DNA from 3 places in the Pseudofrankia sp. EUN1h genome. Region 2 is predicted to be linked to each of the others. Evidence: predicted binding sites of a transcription regulator. Region 2 holds the regulator's gene; each other region holds the start of a gene.
What was found. The regulator LexA, encoded in region 2, represses DNA repair genes until DNA is damaged. The targets are predictions, from matches to a motif close to CGAACNNNNGTTCG.
Positions count from the first base shown of each region.

Region 1: ruvC (crossover junction endodeoxyribonuclease RuvC) is a predicted target of LexA. The motif match lies at 5,914-5,927, and genes of this name have one in related genera.
Region 3: BCD49_RS23440 (DUF222 domain-containing protein) is a predicted target of LexA. The motif match lies at 2,736-2,749, and genes of this name have one in related genera.

Region 1 is NZ_MBLN01000014.1:209,306-217,289, reverse strand. Features, by position in the region: gene pgsA (phosphatidylinositol phosphate synthase) at 1-74, shown strand, start outside; gene BCD49_RS05835 (phosphatidylinositol mannoside acyltransferase) at 94-1,050, shown strand; gene BCD49_RS05830 (glycosyltransferase family 4 protein) at 1,047-2,186, shown strand; gene BCD49_RS05825 (hypothetical protein) at 2,254-2,856, shown strand; gene pdxS (pyridoxal 5'-phosphate synthase lyase subunit PdxS) at 3,199-4,143, shown strand; gene pdxT (pyridoxal 5'-phosphate synthase glutaminase subunit PdxT) at 4,140-4,751, shown strand; gene BCD49_RS05810 (YebC/PmpR family DNA-binding transcriptional regulator) at 5,097-5,852, shown strand; gene ruvC (crossover junction endodeoxyribonuclease RuvC) at 5,970-6,533, shown strand; gene ruvA (Holliday junction branch migration protein RuvA) at 6,530-7,144, shown strand; gene ruvB (Holliday junction branch migration DNA helicase RuvB) at 7,176-7,984, shown strand, end outside.
Region 2 is NZ_MBLN01000045.1:94,597-98,808, reverse strand. Features, by position in the region: gene hflX (GTPase HflX) at 1-570, shown strand, start outside; gene BCD49_RS11495 (hypothetical protein) at 611-1,906, shown strand; gene lexA (transcriptional repressor LexA) at 1,952-2,800, opposite strand; gene BCD49_RS11485 (hypothetical protein) at 3,236-3,568, shown strand; gene nrdR (transcriptional regulator NrdR) at 4,006-4,212, shown strand, end outside.
Region 3 is NZ_MBLN01000063.1:157,742-162,338, reverse strand. Features, by position in the region: gene BCD49_RS23455 (Crp/Fnr family transcriptional regulator) at 554-1,303, shown strand; gene BCD49_RS23450 (HipA family kinase) at 1,405-2,310, shown strand; gene BCD49_RS23445 (DUF3037 domain-containing protein) at 2,303-2,710, shown strand; gene BCD49_RS23440 (DUF222 domain-containing protein) at 3,009-3,989, shown strand; gene BCD49_RS23435 (glycoside hydrolase family 26 protein) at 3,880-4,597, opposite strand, start outside.

The DNA.
Region 1 (7,984 bases), on a different contig from region 2:
CGGCGGGGCCGATGGCGGTGGTCGGCGCGGTGGCCGGTGTCGAGGTGGCCGGTCCGGTCACCTCGGCCGGCTGAGCCCGGGACGGCCCGTCCCGTGCCCTCCCCAGGTCGGTTCACCGACCTCGCCTACGCGGTGGGCTGGCGGGTGGTGCGCACGCTGCCCGAGCGGCTCGCCGCGCGCGGCTTCGCCGCCGGGGCCGACTGGGCCATCCGCCGCGGCGGCAAGGGGGCGCGGCGGCTGCGGTCGAACCTCGCGCACGTCGTGCCCGAGGGCACCGACCTCGACGCGCTGACGAAGGCCGCGATGCGCTCCTACGCGCGCTACTGGCTCGAGGTCTTCCGGCTCCAGGACATGCCGCCCGAGCGCTACATCGGGGACATGGCCGTCCGCGACGAGCACCACCTGCGCGATGCCTACGCCGCCGGCAAGGGCATGATCCTCGCCCTGCCGCACATGGGGAACTGGGAACAGGCCGGCGCGTGGCTCGCCGGCACCGGGGTCCCGTTCACCACCGTCGCCGAACGGCTGCGGCCCGAGTCGCTTTTCGATCGGTTCGTGGCCTTCCGCGAGTCGCTGGGTATGGAGGTCATCCCGCTCACCGGCGGCGCCGAGCCGCCGTCGGCACTGCTCACCGAGCGGCTGCTGGCCGGCGGCTGCCTGTGCCTGCTGGCCGACCGGGACCTGTCCGCGCGCGGCGTGCCGGTGGAGTTCTTCGGCGGGCGAGCGCGGATGGCGCCGGGGCCGGCGGCGCTGGCGCTGCGCACCGGCGCCGCGCTGCTGCCGACCACGCTCTGGTTCGAGGGGGGCGGCTGGCGCGCCCGGATCTTCCCTCCCGTCGAGCACACGGACGTGGCGACGATGACCCAGGCGATGGCCGACGCGTTCGCGACGACGATCCGCGAGCACCCGGCCGACTGGCACATGCTGCAGCGCGTCTGGCTGGACGAGCCGGGCCAGGCGGCCGGCGCGGGCCAGGCGGCCGGCGCGGGCCAGGCGGGCGGGGCGGGCCAGGCGGGCGGGGCGGCCCAGGCGGGGCCGGGGGAGCGGTGAGGATCGGGCTGGCCTGCCCCTACACCTGGGACGTCCCGGGCGGGGTGCAGGTACACGTCCGTGACCTGGCCGAGACGCTGATCGCGGCCGGGCACGAGGTGTCGGTGATCACCCCGGCCGACGACACGGACGCGCTGCCGCCCTATGCCGTCGACGCCGGCCGGGCGCTGCCGGTGCCATACAACGGCTCGGTGTCGCGGGTGCTGATGGGACCGGTCTCGGCGACCCGGGTGCGCCGCTGGCTGCGCGAGCACGACTTCGACGTGCTGCACGTCCACGAGCCGACCGCGCCGAGCATCGGCCTGCTCGCCTGCATGCTCGCCGACGGCCCGATCGTCGCCACCTTCCACACCGCCAACCCGCGTTCGAAGATCCTCACTGCCGCCCAGGGCGCCCTCCAGCCGTCACTGGAGAAGCTGCGCGCCCGGATCGCGGTCTCCGAGGCGGCCCGGCGCACGATCGTCGAGCATCTCGGCACCAGCGCGGTACTGATCCCGAACGGGGTGCGTGTCGCCGCGTTCGCGGGTGCCCACCCGCTGCCCGGCTATGAGCCGCCGCGGCACACCGTCTGCTTCCTCGGCCGCATCGACGAGCCGCGCAAGGGGCTGGACGTGCTGCTCGCCGCGCTGCCGGAGCTCGCTCGCCGGGTGCCGGGCGTGCGCCTGCTCGTCGCCGGGCCGGGCGACGTCGCGGCGGTGCGGTCCCGGCTCGACCCGCTGCTGCGCGACCAGGTGAACCTCGTCGGGCTCGTGTCGAACGAGGACAAGGCCAGGGTGTTCGCCTCCGCCGACGTGTACTGCGCGCCGAACACCGGCCAGGAGAGCTTCGGGATCGTGCTGCTGGAGGCGATGGCGGCGGGCACCCCCGTCATGGCCAGTGACCTCGACGCGTTCCGCCGGGTGCTCGACGACGGCCGGGCGGGCCGGCTGTTCGGTGTCGGCGAGCCGGCCCAGCTCGCAGCCGGGCTCGCCGAGCTGCTCGGGGACGAGGTGGCGCGCGCCGCGCTCGTCCGGCACGGCCGGTCGGTCGTCGCCGGCTACGACTGGCCGGTGATCGCCGAGTCGATCGTCGATCTCTACCGTATGGTCACCGCCGGCGCCGGTCCCGTCTCCCTCGCCTCCGCCGCGGACGCCTGAACCCGGCTTCTGTGATGCTCGGGACGTCCCGGACCCAGCCGCCACCCGGTCGTCTACGCTGCCCGGAATGACAGTCGTCGTGGCCGTGGTCGCCGTCGTGGTGGCGATCGCGACCTACCTCACCTGGATGGCGCGCCGCCTCGACCGGCTCGGCGTCCGGGTGGACGCGGCCCAGGCCGGGCTGGCCGCCCAGCTGGCCGCGCGCGCGGGGGCGGCGGTGGCACTGGCCGAAAGCCGCGGGCTCCTGCCGCTGACCGCGGCGGCCGAGCGCGCGCTGGCCGGGCACGCGGCGCTGCGGGCCGGCGCGGCGCTGGACACCGGTGTCGAGGACACCGAGAACGAGCTCAGCCGCGCCCTGCGCGCTCCCGAGGTGGGCACCGCCGGCCAGGGCGCGCCGCAGCTGCTGCACGCCGTCGACTCGGCGGCGGCCCGGGTGGCGCTCGCCCGCCAGCTGCACAATGACGCGGTGCGCGATCTGCGCGCGTTGCGGGGCCGGCGCCTGGTGCGGGTCACGCGCCTGGGCAGCCGCCGCCCGCTGCCGGCCTACTTCGAGATCGACGATGCCCTGCCGGCGCGGTGGGGCGGGGGGCTCCACGCCAGATCGCGAAGCGATCTGGGAGGTCCGGGTCGCGAGCGCCCGACCGAGGTGGTCGCGGACCCGGCCATCTGACGTCCGGGCGAACGCCAGGCACCCGGAGTGATCAGCGGGACGCGCTGCGGCGAGGCTGAAGCGCGCCGGTCGGCCGTACCATGGGATTGGTATGTCCGCCCGGCCGGTGAGGGCCGGTCGAGGTCGGGGAGTCGCGACCGGACGCAGGGTCCGGACACAGGGTCCGGACACGGGGCGCGGCCCTGGACTGGGCCTCCGGGCCCCGCCCGTCCGACCAGCGCGCGAGTTCCGCGGCCCTCGGGACGACGGGGGCTCGCGGCCGTACGGCCGCGAGCCGGACCGGTGCGGGACATGACCAGAACGCATGACCGTGACGAGGACACCCGAGAGAGACGGATCGCCATGCCTGCCGGAGCCACGCCAGCTGAAACGCCCGCCGGAGTCCCCGCGCCCGCCGGGCCAGCGAGGCAGGCCGGCACCGCGCGCGTCAAGCGCGGCATGGCCGAGATGCTCAAGGGCGGTGTGATCATGGACGTGGTCACGCCCGAACAGGCCAAGATCGCCGAGGACGCCGGCGCCGTCGCCGTGATGGCGCTCGAGCGGGTCCCGGCTGACATCCGCGCCCAGGGCGGCGTCGCCCGGATGAGCGACCCCGACATGATCCAGGGCATCGTCGAGGCCGTCTCCATTCCGGTCATGGCGAAGGCCCGGATCGGGCACTTCGTCGAGGCGCAGGTGCTCCAGGCGCTGGGTGTCGACTACGTCGACGAGTCCGAGGTGCTCACCCCGGCCGACCCGCACCACCACATCGACAAGTGGGCGTTCACCGTCCCGTTCGTCTGCGGCGCGACGAACCTGGGCGAGGCGTTGCGGCGGCTCTCCGAGGGCGCGGCGATGATCCGCTCGAAGGGCGAGGCGGGCACCGGCGAGGTGTCCAACGCCGTCGTGCACATGCGCACCATCCGCGCGGAGATCGCCCGGCTGTCGGCGCTGCCCGCCGAGGAGCTCTACTCCGCCGCCAAGGAGCTGCGCGCGCCGTACGACCTGGTCGCGGAGGTCGCCCGGCTCGGCAAGCTGCCGGTCGTGCTGTTCACCGCGGGAGGCATCGCCACCCCGGCGGACGCGGCGCTGATGATGCAGCTCGGCGCGGACGGGGTGTTCGTCGGCTCCGGCATCTTCAAGTCCGGTGACCCGGCGAAGCGGGCGCGGGCGATCGTCGAGGCGACGACGATGTACAACGACCCGGGCGTGATCGCCAAGGTCTCCCGCGGCCTCGGCGAGGCCATGGTCGGCATCAACGTCAGCGAGCTGGCCCCCGCCGCCCGCTACGCCGACCGCGGCTGGTGAGTTCTTCGGAGGAGAGCGTCCGGATCGGCGTGCTGGCGCTGCAGGGGGACGTGCGGGAGCATGCCCGGGCGCTGGTCGCGGTGGGGGCGGAGGCGGTCGAGGTGCGCCGGCCCGAGGAGCTCGCCGCCGTCGACGGGCTGGTGCTGCCGGGCGGGGAGTCGACGACGATCGGCCGGCTGCTGCGGATCTTCGGGCTGCTCGAGCCGCTGCGGGCGGCGGTCGGCGACGGCCTGCCGGTGTACGGCTCCTGCGCCGGGATGATCCTGCTCGCTCAGGACGTGCTCGACGGCCGGCCGGACCAGCCGCTCATCGGCGGCCTCGACGTCGTCGTGCGGCGCAACGCCTTCGGCCGGCAGGTCGACTCGTTCGAGGCCGACCTGGAGGTCGAGGGCCTGGTCGGCCCGCCGCTGCACGCCGTGTTCATCCGCGCGCCGTGGGTCGAGAAGGCCGGTGACGGCGTGACGGTCCTCGCCAGGGTCGGGGAACATCCGGTCGCGGTCCGGCAGGGGCATCTGATGGCGACGTCGTTCCACCCGGAGCTGACGGGGGACACCCGAATGCACGAGCTGTTCGTCGACATGGTGACCCGGCGGCGCGCGCCGGGCTAACGGCGTTCGCCGCCTGGTGCCTGGTGCCTGGTGCCATGCCTCCAATGCCCGGTTCACGACGCCTGGTCGACGCCGGCCGCGGGGGGCGGTGGGCCAGTCGCGGTAAAGATGGTAGGAGGAAACACGACGTTCACCGGTCGGCCGGCTACGGTGCCCGCCGGCCCGGACAACCAGAACTCGGCCTTCGGGCGCGCATGGCTCCGCCGTTCTCGCGCACCCCTTGGCCATGTGGGATCATGAAGGTTCCCGTGCCGGGGACGGCCGGGCCGACGGACTGGCCGAAGGAGGTGCGCGCGTGCTGCGTCGTCGCGCCGCCAGAGGCGTTGGGTCAACAGAGGGGCAAGCATGAGCGGTCACTCCAAGTGGGCGACCACGAAGCACAAGAAGGCGGTCATCGACGCCCGTCGTGGCAAGCTGTTCGCCAAACTGATCAAAACGGTCGAGGTGGCCGCGAAGACCGGCGGCGGTGACCCGGCCGGTAATCCCACCCTCGCCGACGCGATCGCGAAGGCGAAGTCGCAGTCCGTGCCGAACGACAACATCGAGCGGGCGGTCAAGCGCGGCTCCGGTGAGCTGGCCGGTGGCGTGACCTACGAGTCGATCACCTATGAGGCCTATGGCCCGAGCGGGGTCGCCGTGATGGTCGAGTGCCTCACCGACAACCGCAACCGGGCCGCCTCGGACGTCCGGGTTGCCGTCACCCGCAATGGCGGCACGATCGCCGACCCGGGCTCGGTCTCCTACCTGTTCAACCGCAAGGGCGTCGTGCTGGTCACCAAGACTGCGGGGCTGACGGAGGACGACGTGCTGCTGGCGGTTCTCGACGCCGGCGCCGACGAGGTCAACGATCTCGGCGAGGCCTTCGAGGTGGTCGCCGAGGCCACCGACCTGCACACGGTGCGGGTCGCGGCGACGGACGCCGGCCTGACGGTGGAGTCCGCCGAGATCTCCTGGCTCCCGAGCGTCAGCGTGCCGCTCGAGGCCGAGCCCGCCCGCAAGGTGCTCAAGATCGTCGATGCCCTCGAGGACCTGGACGACGTCCAGTCCGTCTGGTTCAACGYCGACATCTCCGACGAGGTCATGGAGCTCGTCGCGGGTTGACGGCGGGAGTCGCTGCCCGGCGGCGTGTCGGGCGATGTCCGAACCGTCCCGTACTAGGATCCGAACAGGCGTTCGCTATCTCGGTGAACGCTCTTGTCCTGGGCGGAGGTTCGGCGGGTGCGGGTGCTCGGTGTTGATCCCGGGCTGACCAGGTGCGGGCTTGGGGTTGTGGACGGCGGGGGTGCTGGGCAGCGCGCGACGCTGGTCGAGGTCGGGGTCGCGCGGACGCCGGCGGATGAGGACGTGGCGATCCGGCTGCGGGACATCTCGCTGGAGATCGAGTCCTGGCTGGACCGGCACCGCCCGGACGCGGTCGCGGTGGAGCGGGTGTTCGCCCAGGCGAACGTGCGCACGGTGATGGGCACCGCGCAGGTCGGCGCGGTCGCGATCGTGCTCGCGGCGCGCCGTGGCCTGCCGGTCGCCCTGTACACCCCGAGCGAGGTCAAGGCCGCCGTCACCGGCAGCGGCCGGGCGGACAAGAGCCAGGTGACCTTCATGATCACTAAGCTGCTCGACCTCGCGGCGCCGCCGAGACCGGCGGACGCCGCCGACGCGCTCGCGCTCGCGCTGTGCCATGTCTGGCGCGGGCCCGCGCTCGCCAGGGTGCGGGCCGCCGCGGCCGGCGCGGGGGCTGCCCGCGCCGCCCGGCTCGCGACGCCGCCGGCCGGGGGGCCGACATGATCGCGTCCGTCGCCGGGCCGGTGCTGTCGGTGTCGCCGACGGCGGCCGTCGTGGAGGTCGGCGGGGTGGGACTCCTGGTGCAGTGCACCCCCGTGACGCTCGCCGGGCTCGTCGTCGGCGAGCCGGCGCGGCTCGCGACCGCCCTGGTGGTCCGGGAGACCGAGCTGACGCTCTACGGGTTCGCGGACGCCGACGAGCGGGAGGTCTTCGAGACTCTGCAGGCCGCGGGCGGAGTCGGGCCGAAGCTGGCCCAGGCGGTCCTCGGGGTGCTGGCGCCGGACGACGTGCGCCGCGCGGTCGCCGAGGAGGACCTGGCGGCACTGACGAAGGTGCCCGGCGTCGGCCGCAAGGGCGCCCAGCGGATCGTGCTCGACCTCAAGGACAAGCTCGGCCCGCCGGTGGGTGGCGCGGCGCCGCGCGCCGGCCTCGGCGCCTCGGGACGGATCATGCCCGCCCCGAGGACCGCGACCGAGCAGGTGACGGACGCGCTCGTCGGCCTTGGATACTCGACCCGCGAGGCGCAGGACGCGGTGGCGGCGACCGGCGACGGCCCGGACGGCGACGTCTCCGCGCTGCTGCGCGCCGCGCTCGCCGTCCTGCGGCCGCGTTAGGCGGCAGGGGGCGTACGGGACAGTGGGGCACATGGGAAGCGAGGAAGGGCTCGTCGCGGCCGCGACCGCGGCGGACGCCGAGGAGCGTGCGTTCGAGGCGGGACTGCGGCCGCGGACGCTGGCGGAGTTCGTCGGGCAGCGCAAGGCACGGGAACAGCTGTCGATCATGCTGGCCGGTGCGCGCGGCCGGGGGCGCCCGCCGGACCACGTGCTGCTGTCCGGGCCGCCGGGCCTCGGCAAGACGAGCCTTGCCATGATCATCGCGCAGGAGCTGGCGGTGCCGCTGCGGCTCACCAGCGGCCCCGCGATCGAGCGGGCCGGTGACCTGGTCGCCGTCCTCACGTCGCTCGCGCCCGGCGAGGTGCTCTTCATCGACGAGATCCACCGGATCGCCCGCCCGGCCGAGGAGCTCCTCTACTCCGCGATGGAGGACTTCCGCGTCGACGTAGTGCTCGGCAAGGGCCCCGGCGCGACCGCGATCCCGCTCGACGTCGCCCCGTTCACCCTGGTCGGCGCGACCACCCGGGCGGGCCTGCTGACCGGGCCGATGCGCGACCGGTTCGGCTTCACGGCCCATCTCGACTTCTACGACGCGGACGAGCTGACCGCCGTGCTCACCCGGTCCGCCCGGCTGCTGGGGGTGGAGCTCAGGCCAGAGGGGGCGGTCGAGGTGGCGGGGCGCTCCCGCGGCACCCCTCGGATCGCCAACCGGCTGCTGCGCCGGGTCCGCGACTACGCCGAGGTGCGTGCCGACGGGGTCATCACCCTGGAGGTCGCGAGGGCGGCGCTGCGGGTGTACGACGTCGACCCGCTCGGGCTCGACCGGCTCGACCGCGCGGT
Region 2 (4,212 bases):
CTGGACCCGACGGTGCGCCGCGCGACGCTGCCCGACGGCCGGGTGTTCACGCTCACCGACACGGTCGGCTTCGTCCGCCACCTGCCCCACCAGATCGTCGAGGCGTTCCGCTCCACGCTCGAAGAGGTCGCGGACGCGGATCTGATCATCCATGTGGTCGACGGCTCGCATCCGGACCCGATCGGGCAGCTCTCGGCCGTGCGCGAGGTGCTGAACGACATCGACGCCGGCGACGTGCCCGAGCTCATCGTGGTGAACAAGACCGACATCGCCGACAAGACGACGGTCGCGGGCATCAAGCGGATCGCTCCCGACGCGGTGTGCGTGTCGGCGCGGACGGGTGCCGGCCTGGAGGAGCTGGTGGAGGCCCTGGCCGCCCGGGTGCCGCACCCGCAGGTCGAGGTCGACGTCCTCGTCCCGTACAACCGCGGGGATCTCGTCGCCCGGATCCACGAGTCCGGTGAGGTTCTCGACCAGGCGCACACCGCGACGGGCACCGAGCTGCGCGCTCGCGTCTCCGCGGGCCTGGCCGCCGACCTGGACGCCTTCCGCCAGAGCGTCGACGCCTAGGGCGCATCACCGCCACGGCGCCTGTCGGTAGGTTCGTGGCGTGGCCGTGGAGGAATCGGGCAAGGCGGACAAGCCCGGTTCGCTCGGGCTGGCCGCTGTCATCGGCGCGGTCGCCGGGCTGTCCCTCGCCACTCGGTGGGGTGCGCTCCCCATGATCGCGGCGGCCGTCGTCGGTGGCCTGCTGACGACGGTGTCGGAGGCGGTCGCGCGGGCGCGGCAGCGTCCCGGCCAGATCCCCGCGTTGTGGTCGCGCATCGTGATGAGCACCGCGATGGCGGCGCCCCTGGCGTGGGCGCTGGCGGCGGTGACCGGGGCCGGGCCGGTGGTCGTGGGCCTGGTCGCCGGCGCGCTGGCCGGCGCGCTGGGGCTCCGTCCGCAGAAGGTGGTGCTTGGCCCGCTGGTGGGGCTCGCCATCGGCTACGGGTGCCGGCTGCTCTGGGGCGACGTCCCTGCCGCGATCGTCGGCGCGGCCACCGTGCTCGCCTTCCGGACCGTGTCGGCGGCGATCTTCCGGGACCCGCAGGTGATGATGCTCGCCGAACGGGTCAGCCCCGCGGATCTGCCGTTCGTGGTCCCGCTGGTGGCGCGGACCCGCTATGTCGGGACGGGCTACGTGCGCGACCTGGCCGAGGTGCTCGGCGGCGACTACCAGGCCGCCGCCCCCGACGTCGGGATCGTCGCCTCGCTGGACGAGCTGGCCGGCCCCGAGTTCGATCCCGCGACCGTCGCCCCGCTGGTGCGGGAGTTCTACGAGCACACCACCCGGTTCACCCTCGACATCGTTCCGCGATGGCGGTTGTGGGTGCGGCCCGGCTACCTGCTCTACCGCACCGTGCTCGCGCGCCCGCTGGGGCAGGCGAACGTGCCCATGAACCAGCGAGAGGCGCAGCGTGGGGTTCGCAGCCGGATCGACACGATCAGCGGCACCGACGACGGCACCGTAAGCATCCGGGGCTGGATCAGGTCGTACGTCGACAACGACGAACCCATCTACGTGGGGATCTACACGACCTACCGCCGGGACGGCCGCGGCTACGTCAGCGTCGGCTTCCCGCTGCCACAGGCCAGCTTCACGGCCACCCTCGCGCCGACCGCGCGGGCCGGCGGCGGGCTGGTGCTGTCCAGCCGCGGCGACCTGGACCAGCCCGGGCACTATCTGACCTATGTGGACGCGGAGACGAAGGAGCTGACCGCCGCGGCGGTCCACGGCTTCGCCGAGCAGCTCGACGTCTACCTCGAGGACGGCGAGCTGCGAGCCGAACACGAGTTCTGGGTGTTCGGCCTGCCGTTCCTCGTGCTCCACTACTCGATCCACCGCAAGGCCGAACTCGGCTAGCCGAGTTCGGCTAGCCGAGTTCAGTCTCAGCGCCTCACGGAGTGCTCAGACGCGGCGCATGACGGCGACGACGCGGCCGAGGATGGTGGCGTCGTCGCCGGGGATGTCGTGGAAGGCCGGGTTCTCCGGCTGGAGCCACGCGTGGCCGTCCCGGCGGCGCAGCCGCTTGACGGTCGCCTCCCCGTCGATCAGGGCGGCGACGATCTCGCCGTTCTCGGCGACCGGCTGCTGGCGGACCGCCACCAGGTCGCCGTCGCAGATCGCCGCGTTGATCATCGAGTCGCCGACGACCCGGAGCAGGAACAGGGTGCCCTCGCCGACGATCTCACGCGGCAGCGGCAGCACGTCCTCGACCGCCTGCTCGGCGAGGATCGGCCCACCGGCGGCGATCCGGCCGACCAGCGGCACGTAGGCGGTCGCCGCCTTCAGCGAGTCCTGCTCGCCGGCCTCGCGGGCGAGCGCGTCGTCGGCCGGGCCGAGCGTGTGCACCCGCAGCGGGCTCACGCCGCCCCGGCCCCTGCCCGCGCCGGCCGTCTGCCGGGTCTTCGGGATCGGCCTGACCGGCCGGCCACCCTCGGGGGAGACCACCTCGATCGCCCGCGGCCGGTTCGGGTCGCGGCGCAGCAGGCCCTTGTCCTCGAGCATCCTGAGCTGGTGCGCGACGCTGCTGGTGCTGGTCAGGCCCACCGCCTCGCCGATCTCGCGCACGCTCGGCGGGTAGCCGCGCCGCTCGACCGCGTCACGGATCACCTCGAGCACCTTGCGCTGACGGGGAGTCAGGCCGTCGTCGTCGACGGGGCCGTCGGGGAAGGCGCGTACGGTGCCGTCGCTCTCCTCGTCGCCGCTGGCCGACGGGCGTCCTGCCCTGCGCGGCCCCCTGCCCTGCGTGGTCATGGCCTAGGTTCTCCCTCGCTCAAGGTCATGGTGCGGGACCGGGCCGCCGGCTTCTCATCGGCCTCACCTGTGGATAAGGGGAGCCGGGTTGCGCCCGATCGTGTGACGACCGTAGCCCGGTGGCGCGCGAATCTCAAACAGGCGTTCGAGCGTGTCTGCGTGCTCTGTCGGCCTTGTGCATGTAAGAATCGACCATCAGTTCGAAGCGGGCCCTGTCCTCGTCCTGACTTCCGCTACCGGCTACTGCCGCCGGTGGTCGCCAGTTGTAGATCTTGGGCTACCTTCCCGATGGCCCCAGATGTCTGCCGGGGATGTCTCCCTCGATGACCGGTCGCCACGGTTCTTCGAGGGCTCGCGCCCCGGACCCCCCGACGTTGGTTGAGCTTCGCTCGACGAGCTGTGCCGGGTAATGGCCCGGCCGCTAGGAGGTTTGGCGTGACGAACCCGCGTGGGGCCACCCTGGTCCCAGGGCGCCCGGCCCCGCGACAGCCGGACGGCGCCGATGTGATCGCCCTGCCCGTACCGAGCCGTCGTCGGTCGGCGAACGCCGCCCCGCCGGCGGTTCCCAGCCCGCTCGCGCGGGCTGTCGCCGCCGAGCACCCGGTCGCCGGCGCGAGGTTGGACCGCCGGCGGGCGGGACGGCCGGCGCCCGCGCTGAGGCTGACCGGCCGCGGCCGGGCCGTCGCCGGGCTCCTGCTTGTCCTCGCTGTCTGGGGCGCCACCAGCGCCGCATGGCTCGCCGTTCACTGGGCGCTCGCCGCCTTCTGACCGGCGGCGTCCTTCCCTGGCCCGACGCCCGCGCCGACCACCCGGTCGGCGCGGGCGTCGGGCTGTCGGCATGTGACGGTTCRTCGCGAACCTGCTGCTTCTCCCCGTCTGGGCGGGTGGGATCCGACACGCGCGGGGGGCATGCTCACGGGTGATCCGGGTATGCGCTACTCTGGCAGCACAACATCTTGTAGTTACATACCTGTAAGTAGTCCACAGCTTGTAGTTGCGGAATAGCTAGCCGCGGAACGGCAGCGTTCCGTGGGAGCTGTGGAGACCGTCCCGACGGTGCGCGGTCGCGCTCGTGGGAGCTTCCCCGGCCAGGTCGCCATGCCCTGCGTCAGCCATGCCTCGGGAAGCAGGGACGGGGCCGAAGCGTGGACGCGTTCTCTCGCGTGCGTGGTTGTTCCTACAGGGGTCTGACGAAGGGAGGAGCCGTGCGGTGTCCGTTTTGCCGGCATCCCGACAGCCGAGTGGTGGACAGCCGGGAAGCCGATGAGGGCGCGGCCATCCGGCGCCGCCGGGCGTGCCCGTCCTGCGGGCGGCGGTTCACGACCATGGAGGAGGCCTCGCTGCAGGTGCGCAAGCGCAGCGGTGCCGCCGAGCCGTTCAGCAGGGCCAAGGTCGTCGCTGGTGTCCGCAAG
Region 3 (4,597 bases), on a different contig from region 2:
TGTTCGCCGCCCCTTACGGGAGCGGCTTCCCCTTTGCCGCTATTTCTGCCCAGGGGGACGACCCCCTGGAACCCCCGGGTCGGGGGCCTGCGGCCCCCGACGGTCTGGGGAGCGCTGTTCGCCGCCCCTTACGGGAGCGGCTTCCCCTTTGCCGTAATGTCTGCCCAGGGGGGCGACCCCCTGGAACCCCCCGGGGTCACGGGCCTGCGGCCCCCGACACCCCCGCTGGCTCGCCGCCTTCGGCGGCATTGCGGGTTGGGGCTGGGGTGGTTCTTGCTGAGGTGTTGGGGTTCGTTGCGCTGGGCTGCCGGGGATCGGGGTCCTTGGTGGTGCGCCTTGGTGGCGTGTCGGGTTGCTGACTTGTTTGTGGTGGGTGTCTGGGGGCTTGGCGTCTTTGAGCTGGTAGGTCGCTGGGATTGGCCCCCTCTGGGGCGGGTGCGTTTACGGTGAGTTGTGGGTCTCGCCGGTGGTGGCTTGCCGGATTCGGTTGAATCGCTGGATTCTGTTGCTGACTTCCTGGTCACGTCGGGATCGGCATGGATGCGGGGGCGCCATGAGCGGGCTGGGTTCGGGAGAGCCGCCGGACACGGAGGCGGGCCGGAGTGAGTGGCTGCGGCGCGTTCGTTGGCCGGAGCAGACATTGCTGGGGCGGCTGCCGCAGCGGTCACAGACGGGGCTGCTGGCACTGGGCGGATTCCGGCAGTTCCCGAGCGGCGTGCACCTGATGCGTGAGGGCGACGCGACGACGTTCGTGGCGGTGCTGCTGCGCGGATGGACGAAGGTGACGGCGCTGACGGACACGGGGGGCCTGGCGCTGCTGGCCGTGCGGCACGGCGGGGACCTCATCGGCGAGTTCGCCGGGCTGGACGCCCAGCCGCGGTCGGCGACGGTCACCGCCGTCGGGGGCGTGCTGGCCAAGGTGATCCGGAGCGAGGAGTTCGCCGGATACCTGGCCAGGGATCCTGCAGCCTCGGCCGAGATCAGCCGGAGCATCGTGGCGAAGACGCGGTTCAGCATCCGGCGGCGCGTCGAGTTCGCCGGCAGCCCGGTGGCGGTGCGGGTCGCCCGGGTGCTGGTGGAGCTGGACCGGGCCTACGGGTTCGACCGGACGGAGGGGGGACGGGCGCTGGGAGTGCCACTGACCCAGCAGGAGCTGGCAGCGCTGGTCGGCGCGCACGACCCCACCGTTCACAAGGCGCTGCGGGCGCTGCGCCGGGACAAGATCATCGAGACCGGGTACCGGAGCGTCGTGATTCTTGACCTGCCCGCGCTGCGGACCGCCGCGGGACTGCCGTCGAGTTAGCGCCCCTCCAACAGGCCGTTCCGGAGCACCCCGCCGGGCGCGACTAGGTTTCCTGCGCGGGACGGCGCCGCAGTGGTGCCGGCGCAGGGCGGGAGGTCGCGGTGCTCCGGCTGGTGAAGGCGACTCGGTATGCCACGCCCTTGCGGGAAGGCGGCAGCCTGCCGGGGCTGATGGAGGGCGACGACCTGGGAACCTGGGTGGTCAAGTTCCGAGGCGCCGGACAGGGGCCGCGGTCGCTGGTCGCCGAGGTGGTCGTCGGTGAGCTCGGCAGGGCGCTGGGGCTGCCCGTGCCGGAGCTCGTCGTCATCGACGTGGATCCCAGGCTCGGTCGCGTCGAGCCCGACCAGGAGATCCAGGACCTGCTCAAGGCCAGCGCCGGTGCCAACCTGGGGATGGACTACCTTCCCGGCTCGATCACCTACGACCCGCTGGCCTTCGAGGTGGACCCGGGGCTCGCCGCGCGGGTGATGTGGCTGGACGCRCTGACGCTCAACGTCGACCGGTCGTGGCGGAACCCGAACCTGCTGGTCTGGGGCGGCCGGCCATGGCTGATCGACCACGGCGCCGCGCTCTATCCGCATCACGGCTGGCCGGCCCGGCCCGCCGACGCGCGGCTCCCGGTGCCGGAGCGGGTGCCGGAGCCGGTGCCGGCTGACGAGCGGGTACTGCCCAGGTGGGAGGAGCACGTGCTCCTGCCCGCGCTCGGCGCCGACCCGGCCGGGGCGCTGCGCGCCGCCGACGCCGAGCTCGCGCCGCTGGTCGACGCCGAGCTGGTGCGCTCCGTGGTCGCCCTGGTGCCGGCGGACTGGCTCGACGCGGACCCGGAGCGGTACGTCGGTTGGCTCACCGGGCGCGCCGGCGGCCGGAGGCCGTGGCTCGAGCCGATGACGGTGGCGCGGCCGGCGGCGATCGCGGCCCCGCGCGAGCGGGCCGGCCACCGGGAGGGACCGCCGGCCTGGCTGCGGCTGGCACGCGGGCAGCGGACGGGGGAGGACCGGCGTGGCTGAGCTGTTCGAGTACGCGCTGGTACGCGTGGTGCCGCGCGTCGAGCGCGGCGAGTGCATGAACGTCGGCGTGCTGCTGTGGTGCCAGGGCGCCGGCTACCTCGACCTGCGCTGCGTCCTCGACGGCGAGCGGCTCGCGGCGCTCGACCCGTACCTCGACCTCGCGGCCGTACGCGTTCACCTCGACGCGTTGCACCGGGTGTGCGTCGGCGGCCCGGCGGCGGGAGCGGCGGGCGTGCTGTCGCCCGGCGAGCGGTTCCGCTGGCTCACCGCGCCGCGCAGCACGGTCGTGCAGACCTCACCGGTGCACACCGGGGTCACCGAGAACCCGGCGACCGAGCTGGAGCACCTGGTCGAACTGCTGGTCGACCGGCAGGGCCCGCCGCGTGCGGCGGCTGGTTGAAGGGGCTCTGAGCTGGGCGTATTGTCGAACGTGAGTTCGAAGAGGGCGGCGCGTGGCCAGCTCTGGCGAGGTCAGCTCTGAGGGCACCACCGCCGAGCCACCGCGGCTGACACGGCCTGGCCGAAGGCCGCCGGTGGGCGACCGCCGGCGACGTCACGGGGCGGTGGCGGTGGCTCGGCGCGCCGCGCGTCCGCGTCGCGGCGGTCCTCGGGCACGGCGCGGGCGCCGGCGTGCCGGTGCGGGTCGGCGCCGCCCTCGCGAGGCGGCCGACAGCCGCCCAGCTCCGGGGGGAGGCTGGATGGACGGTGACGGGATGACGGCGCTGGCGGCGCTGCGCCAGGCGCTGGCTGAGATCGAGCCTGCCTCGCTCGCGGACGGCGCCGTCGCCGACCTGGTAGGCCAGCTCGGCGGGGTCATCGCGGCCGCGCAGGCCGCGCTGGTGCGAGCGGTGGGCGCGGCGGACCTGGCCGATGGGTGGGGACGACCGGGGCGTCGCGGCACCGCCGGGGCGAGCGGTCCGGCCGGTCCGGCCGGCACCCGCCCTGGCGGATGCCCGACCGGGCCCGACGGTGCCGGTGACCGCGCCGGTCGGGGCGGGGTGGACGGGCGGCCTACGCTCGTTGGCTGGGTCGCCGGGCGGGCCCGGCTGACCGACGCGACGGCCGCCGCCCTGCTCGGCGCCGCGCGGGCCCTGACCAGTCTGCCGGTGCTGGCGGAGGCGTTCCGCCGCGGTGAGGTGAGCCTCGACCATGTGCTCGCCCTGACGGCGCCGCTGACCAGTCCGCCGCGCCTGGTGGCGCTCGCCGGTCCGGTGGAGGCCGAGCTCACGGCCCTGGCGCGCCGGGCCGGGCCGGCCCAGGTCCGCGCCGCGGTCAACCACTGGCTGCGCGACGCGGACCCGGCCGGCGTCGAGCGGGACGCCGATGCCGCCTGGCGCGCCCGCTCGCTGTCGCTGGTACCGGCACCGCCCGGGTGCGCGGAGGCGCACCCGGGCGGCTGGGTGACGATCGCAGGCTCAGTCCCGGTCGATGACGCCAGGACCGTGCTCGACGCGCTACGGCTGGCGGATCAGGTGACCGCCGGACCGGCTGACGTCCGCGCCCCGGCCCAGCGACGAGCCGACGCGCTGCTCACGGTCGCGAGCTGTTACCTCGCGGCCGCCAGCCACCTCACCACAGCTGCGCGTAGCGAGTCGCCGCCGCCGTGTTCTGGTACAGGCAGTGCGGTCCCTTCGGCCGGTAGATGTTCGAGCCGACATTCTGCATTTCGCAGTTGTTGAAGTACGACTCGTAGTACATGCCACGGCCGGCGCGGGCGACCATCCAGTCGCGCATGAACTGGATGTAGTTGGCGTTGTCACCGCCACCGTTCTCGCCGGACCCGGACGCGACCCCCCACTCGGGGACGCCGAACAGCTTCCCGTGCGCCCGCGCGAAGTTGTACAGCCAGGTGATGCCGCCGGTCGCGTTCGCCTGCGCGTTGAACTGGTCCAGCGTGTACGACGGCGGGTACTGGTCGTACGCGTCGATCGACACGATGTCCACCCACTGGTCGCCCGGGTAGAGGTCGAGCGGGTTGTGGCTCGGCGGGTTCTGCGAGTAGTGCGAGTTGATCGTCCAGTCGAACTTCGGGTCAGGGTTCGCGGTCGCGCGGATCGCGTCCACGACGTGCCGGTAGCAGTTGATGAACGCGGCCGGGTCGGTGCCCGACCACGGGTACCAGTTGCCGTTCGCCTCCCACGCCAGCCGGACGATCGAGTTCTGCCGCCCCGCCGCGTTCAGCGTCTGGCCGAACTGGCGCCAGTTGCTGTCGTAGGCGCCGGTGGCGCACGTCCGCAGCGAGTTGCCGCCCGTCTCCGGGAACGGCGGCACGCTGATCACGAGCTTG